Regions from separate parts of the Pseudarthrobacter sp. efr-133-R2A-89 genome, predicted to be linked through region 2. Evidence: predicted binding sites of a transcription regulator. Region 2 holds the regulator's gene; each other region holds the start of a gene.
The links. Region 2 encodes LexA, which represses DNA repair genes until DNA is damaged. Its sites were predicted from a motif close to TCGAACANNTGTTCGA; they were not measured.

Region 1 (2,262 bases), on a different contig from region 2:
GAGCAGCGGTTCCCCTGCCAGCTCCGGCAGGGACTTCAGCGTCCGGGCAGAGTCCAGGACATCCGCGGTAGGCGCCCCGTCCGCAGCGCAATACCGCACCGCGTTGCTGAGGATGGCGGGGACGTGGTGTTCTTCGGCGAGCCGGAGCATGCGGACAGCATGGGCCGTGCTGAGGGGAAAGCCGGGCGCGCTGAGCTGGGAGACGATTTCTGCAACGACGGTTCCCGCGGGCATGGCATCCAGCCATTGTTTGAAAAGGGTTCGGGGGCGAAGGTAACGCCGTCCCCCCATGGCCCTGCCGACGTCGGAATCCGGTCCAATCAGGACGGTCAGCACCGGCTTGAGCGTTGCAGGGTCGAGGGTCCGGGAGGCCAATTCGGCACGGGTGACAGCCACCGGCACTGTTCCCCCGGCCTTCCCGGAGGTCCTGGCGTGGGCATCGGAAACCAGCCGACACAATGCACGGTACCCCGCGCCATTGTTGTGCCCGCGGGCGAGCACCACCACCCGCCCGGCTACCTGCGTGCGGTGGTCCCCTTCGTCGTCGAAGACCGCAAGGTCCACCCCCACGATGGGGTCGATGCGCGCAGCCATGCAGGCTTTGAGGTGCTTGATGGTGCCGTACAGGCCGTCCCGGTCGGTGCAGGCCAGGGCAGTGGCGCCGTCGCTTGCGGCGGCCTGGACAAGTTCCTCCGGCCAGGAGACGCCGTAATGGGCGCTGAATGCTGTGGAAACGTGAAGGTGGGTGAAGCTCATGCTGTTCTGGGGCGAAGGGCGTCATGGATCCGCAGCAGCCGCCACCGGCCGCTGCCAACATGCCGGGTGAGGTCGAGGGTCAGGGGTTCTGAAGCATTGTTCGCGTCAGCGGGAAGCACCTGGATGCGCCAGATTTCGTGGTCCACCACGCCTGGGCCGCTTCCCAGGGGAGCCCTGGCGTCTTCAGCCCACCACTGCCGGCGTTCATACCACCGGACAGGTTCGGCGCAGATGAGGTAGTCCCGGCCTGCCCACGTTAACGATTCAGGCTGCCCGGAGGTGGAACATGCCACGTCAATGGACTCGCTGAACATGCCCATGCGCGCCTCCCGGACGATACTCCCCAAATGCTTGATTCGAATATGTGTTCGAATAAATAAAGTCTACGCCGGGGAGCCGGCAAAACATAGGCGGGGGTGGACGGACCGTGCGGCAGGGAGCAGGATGATGGCATGAGTACCGATGACGCACTCCTGAAGCAGGCAAGCATCAAGACCCAGGACTCCACTCTGGTGGCCACGTTCAATATTGATGGCGCCATTCCGGGGTCCGGCGCCTACGTGGTGGGCTTGATGGGAGCCACGCCGGACTATTCAACGCAGCGGCGGCTGTGCATTGAATTCATGAACGGGGAGGCCATTGCCTGCTACGCGTTCAACCGGGACCAGGGAATCGAGGAAGACTACGACCTGTCCGGCGTATCCCACTCGGACAGCACCATCACCGGGAGCTTTCCCGCCACGGCCTTGAACGGGCTCGGGAAAGGTCACGTCCTGTCAGCCTTCAGCGAGGCGGACGGACGGGAGTTCCAGCATGGGGTTCCGGTGGAGGAAACCCTGTAGGGGTTTCCTTAGCTGTTTTCCTTATGGATCTTCAGTTCGAGTTCAATGAACGCGGAGATCATGGCCCGGTAGGTTGACTCGACGATGTCCGGGTCAATGTCTTTTTTCTCCGCCGCGGCCCGGACGTGCTCGATGATCCGCTCCACCCGGCCGGGAGCCCGCACCTCGGCGTCGTCGCCTTTGAGGGTGCCGGCGATCCGGATCAGCCGCTCGCGGCGGGCGATGAGGGTGACGATCTGGTCATCCACCTCATCGACTGCGACCCGGACAGCTGCGAGCTGTTCCTTGTCGGCCTGGGCATCCCGTTCGTTTCCTTGAATTGTCGCCATCTTCTGACAGTATCGAAGCATGGAGCCAAGAGTCGACTTTATCTCCCTCGGCGTCCGCAGCGTTGACCGGTCGCGGGCCTTCTACATCGACGGCCTTGGCTGGCCGGTCCACCGTGAGGTTGCCGGGGAGGTGCTGTTCGTCCAGGTGAACCACGGGCTGGTGCTCTCGCTGTGGGACGTCCGGCAGATGCAGGCGGAGGCAGGCGTCAGCCCGCCGGACGGGGTTCCCTGCATCACCCTCAGCCATAACGTGGGGAGCGCCGGGGACGTGGACCGGGTCATGGAAGAGGCTGCAGCGGCGGGGGCAGTCATCATCGCCGAACCCGTCACGCAAC
Region 2 (2,262 bases):
CCTTCGACCCCGGCCAGGGCTACTCCCCGCCTGACGAGAATGCACCGGTCCTGGTCAACATCGCACCGCTGTCCGTTGCCGGACGGCTGAGGGAAGGGCTCTTCGCCGGCCACACTGTTGTGCTGACCTCTGCCACCCTGGCCATCGGGTCCGCCTTCGAACCGGCAGCGGGCGGACTGGGACTGATAGGCGACGGAGCTCCCAGCTGGACCGGCGTGGACGTCGGCTCACCCTTCGACTACCCCAAACAGGGCATCCTCTACGTGGCGGGACACCTGCCCAAACCCGGCCGGGGTGTTTCGCCGGAAGCACTGGAGGAGCTCGAAGCGCTCATCAAAGCATCCGGTGGCGGTGCCCTCTGCCTCTTTTCCTCGCGTCGCGCTGCGGAAGAGGCCGCCGACGCCCTGCGGCCCAAGCTCGATATGACCGTGCTCTGCCAAGGCGAGTCAACCATGACCGCCCTGGTCAAGCAGTTCGCCGACGAACCGGACACCTGCCTCTTCGGGACCATGTCCCTGTGGCAGGGGGTAGACGTTCCGGGCGGGTCCTGCCGGCTCGTGGTGATCGACCGGATTCCCTTCCCCAGGCCGGACGACCCCCTCATGACAGCCCGGTCGCGGGCCGTGGCCCAGGCCGGTGGCAACGGTTTCATGTCGGTTTCGGCTACCCACGCGGCCATCCGGCTGGCCCAGGGCGCTGGGCGGCTGATCCGGTCAACCGGCGACAAAGGCGTCGTTGCGGTGCTTGATTCGCGGCTGGCAACCGAACGTTATGCGGGCTTCCTTCGGGCCGCGCTGCCGCCGTTTTGGTCCACTACGGACCGCAGCAAGGCACTGGCCGCCCTCACGAGGCTCGGCGCGGAGGCCTCCGGATAGAGGTCTGCCGCGGCCGAAGGTGACAGGCGGTGTCAGAGTGACCGCAGCACCGAAACCACTTTGCCCATGATGGTCGCGTGGTCGCCCAGGATGGGTTCGTACTGCGTGTTCTGCGGGAGCAGCCAGGTGTGCCCGTCGCGCTGGCGGAAAGTCTTGACGGTTGCTTCGTCATCGAGCAGGGCAGCGACGATGTCACCGTTGACGGCGTCCGCCTGGCGGCGCACCACTACCCAGTCTCCGTCGCAGATGGCGGCGTCCACCATGGAGTCTCCGGCCACCTTGAGCATGAACAGCTCACCCTGGCCGACAAGTTGGCGGGGGAGCGGCATGACATCTTCAACAAGCTGCTCGGCGAGGATGGGACCGCCGGCGGCAATCCGGCCAACCAGTGGAACCATGGCGGTGTCCAGCGCAGTGGGCAGCTCCGTTACGGTGGCGCCGGGTGTCTGCGGCGCTGTCGCGGCAAGCGGCTTCCCGGCGCCGCCGTCGAGCGTGAGGGGCATGAGCACCTCCATGGCCCGCGGCCGCTTCGGGTCGCGCCGGAGGTAGCCCAGCTTTTCCAGCTGGGACAGCTGATGGGTCACGCTGGACAAGCTCGCCAGGCCCACCGTGTCGCCGATCTCGCGCATCGACGGCGGGTAGCCGTTGTCATTGACGGACCGCTGGATGGTCTCGAGGATCTTTTTTTGCCGTGGGGTAAGCCCCTTCGGAGTCCTCTTTGGTTGCGGGGCCGTCTTGCCCCCGGCGGCTGCTGCTGCCATGTTCGCCAATGCCTTTCGCTTGCCGCCGGATCTTCCGCCCCACGCCGTTGGCCGGCGCTGCGTGAAGGGTCGCCGCTGTCATTGTCAGACCCTGCTGTTCAACTTCAGTGGTGGTTGTTCTTGGTTTCCAAGCTAGGCCAGCCACATTGCTTTTTCAAACATTTGTTCTAGCGAGTCTCGACATTGTTCGTTGATAGGTGCTAAAACTTAGTAAGCAAAGTTCGAATATGTGTTCTAACCACTGCATGGCCTGTTCGAAGACCTGGCCGGAAGAGATTGGTATTCCGGCAGGGCAGGCAGGACGGCAGCGGCGGACACCCGGGCAGCACGGCAGGTCCAGGAGGGCTCAGTTCATGTCAGCTTTAACTCTTTCCCGCATTTCCCGTCCGGAATTCCTGGCCGGGGAGCGCCACATGTCCGGCAACCGGCGGATCAGTGCCGGAAGTGCGCCATCACCGGCGCCGCTTCGGTTGACCCGGCGGGGCCGGATCGTCCTGCTGGGAGTGCCGCTGATTCTGCTCGCGGTCCTGCTGCTCTCCTTGGCCGGACTCTTCCACTCCCCGGCCAAGGCCTCCGATTCCGCCGCGGACCTCGCCGTGACACCCACGGTGACGGTCACCGTCCAG
Region 3 (2,262 bases), on a different contig from region 2:
GCCCGATACATTTTTGCCCGCGCAGCTCCAGGATGGTTCTTTCCATGACGACGGAGAACCGTTTGCGGAGCCATTTGGCATCAGCGTCACGCAGTTCTCTGGCCGTGTGGATGCCGAGCGCAGCCAGGCGCTTGCCGTTACGCCCGGCGACGCCCCAGAGGTCAGTCACATGGAGGGAGTCAAGGATCCGGTCAAGCTGCTCCTCCGAAAACCGCCGGAGATCGAGAACTCCATTGAACGCGGGGTTTTTCTTGATGCCGAGAGCCGCTACCTTGGCGAGGGTCTTCGTGGGACCGATCGCGACGCGGACAGGAATTCCGGTCAGCTGGAGGACAGTCCGTCGGATCTCCTGTCCCCGTGATTCGAGTTCTTCAGGAGCGCCCCGCAGCTTCAGCCAGCTTTCGTCGATCGAATACACTTCCTGCCACGCACTGAAGCGGCCCAGAATGGTGGCAACCCGTGCACTCAGCGAGCCATAGAGCTCATAGTTCGATGACCTGGCTTCGACGCCCTTGGCCTGGCACCAGCCGCGGATCTTGAACCACGGCTTGCCCATGATGTCAGGATCGAGCTCCTTCACCAGCGGGCACGCGGCAACCACACAGCCGTCATTGTTCGAGAGGACAAGGGTCGGCCGGTCATGCAGCGTGGGGTCGAAGACGCGCTCCGCGTTGGCGTAAAAGGAGACGCAGTCTACGAGAGCGATTTGATCGGATGCTGGGGTGAGAGTCGTCATTGCCACGGCTGGAGACTATAGGCGGGGTCTGACACCACGTTTGGTTTTCGCAGGAGACAGAATCCATGTGACCACGCCCCAGACTGACATCTCGGTGTGTTCGTGGAGAACGACGTCCGCATAGTCAAGGTTCTCTGCCACGAGAACGGTACGTCCCTGGATGACGTCCAGCCGCTTGACGGTGTATTCGCCGTCAACGACGGCGATCACGATCTTGCCCGGAACGGGATCGATCCCCCGGTCCACGAGCAGCAGGTCGCCGTCATTGATTCCGGCTCCGGTCATGGAATGGCCGGCTGCACGCCAGACAAATGTACATGTTGGGTCCCGGACCAGGTGCTGGACAAGATCAAGGTCCCCGGACCAATATCCCTCTGCAGGGCTGGGGAAGCCGCAGGCGACGGCTTCCGGCGCGAACGGGAGTATCAGCGGCTCGTCGAGCGCCAACGGTTCTGGCTGCGAGGCCTGCATGTCCACTTCCTTTTCGAACATATGTTCGATGGAATCGTACGCCCGGGCGGGAACGGCACGCAACGTGGAGCAACTGCCGGGCGGACCGGACAGGCCTGGGCTCTGGGACTGCGGGCAGGAATAAAGGCCCCGGTGCGCTTCATGCGCGTCGGGGCCTTCTCTTTTTCGCACGAACGGGAGGTGCGAACCAACGTTCAGCGGCCCCGGCCTTGGGGTCGAGGAACCGAGGCCGCCTGGGACACGCGATCAGGCGCTGACCGGGTGACGCAGATGACTCCACCTCTCTGCCCGACCTCTCCGCAAAGGTCTGTCACAAGTCATTGCCCAATCATTCGTGACAGACAATCGAATGACGTTAGAATGGACTCGTACATCAGTCGAATATGACAGGAGAGGCCAGACATGACCGTCGTCGACGAGCCGAAGGCTGCGCCTCCCGCTGCGCGGGCTGCGACCAGGTCCGGTGGACCGAGCATCGACCAGAACGGCAGCGACCGCAGGGAGCGGGTCTTTACCCGCCTGTCCTCGGACGAGAAGCAGCGGGCGGAGTACTGGGCGCAGCGGCGCGGCTACCCCTCCGCCAACGAGTACTACGCCGAGGCGATCGCCGAGAAGATCCGGCGCGAGAATCTCGACTTCGACATCCCTGATCTGCTCACCGCGCGTATCAACCAGGTCGTCGACGAGCTCAAGGCGCTTTCGACGAACAACGCCAACCTCGAGCGGGTCGTGACCATGGGCTTCGATTCCCTGCTCGGGCTGACCAGGGGCGACAACTATCTGCTGGACGAGGAGAACGGGGAGCTGACGTGAGCCAGGGGCTGAACGAGATCATGCCGTCCACCGACGAGCTGATGGACGTCGACACGTCCTTCCTCGATGCGTACCGGACCGGCGGGAGCGAGGGCCTGAAGCGGGCCCAGGAAGGGGCACAGCCGGCGGAGCCGGAGCAGGACACGCCGGAGAAGGATGAGGCCCCGCAGCAGAGCGCCGAGAACCTTGACCGGGACACCGGTGCCGGCCAGCGTGGAGGCTCGGGAGCAGGCAGCGCCACT

Region 1: the regulator LexA is predicted to act here: its motif matches at 1,113-1,128, upstream of QRM95_RS01860 (DUF6504 family protein).
Region 3: the regulator LexA is predicted to act here: its motif matches at 1,221-1,236, upstream of QRM95_RS11015 (LexA family protein).

The regions. Positions count from the first base shown of each region.
Region 1 is NZ_JARVSE010000001.1:410,840-413,101, forward strand. It holds gene QRM95_RS01855 (DNA polymerase III subunit alpha) at 1-756, opposite strand, end outside; gene QRM95_RS01860 (DUF6504 family protein) at 753-1,076, opposite strand; gene QRM95_RS01865 (hypothetical protein) at 1,209-1,598, shown strand; gene QRM95_RS01870 (chorismate mutase) at 1,607-1,927, opposite strand; gene QRM95_RS01875 (VOC family protein) at 1,947-2,262, shown strand, end outside.
Region 2 is NZ_JARVSE010000007.1:43,740-46,001, reverse strand. It holds gene QRM95_RS13430 (ATP-dependent DNA helicase) at 1-875, shown strand, start outside; gene lexA (transcriptional repressor LexA) at 908-1,636, opposite strand; gene QRM95_RS13420 (LysM peptidoglycan-binding domain-containing protein) at 2,050-2,262, shown strand, end outside.
Region 3 is NZ_JARVSE010000005.1:399,379-401,640, reverse strand. It holds gene QRM95_RS11020 (Y-family DNA polymerase) at 1-736, opposite strand, end outside; gene QRM95_RS11015 (LexA family protein) at 752-1,207, opposite strand; gene QRM95_RS11010 (hypothetical protein) at 1,610-2,020, shown strand; gene QRM95_RS11005 (hypothetical protein) at 2,017-2,262, shown strand, end outside.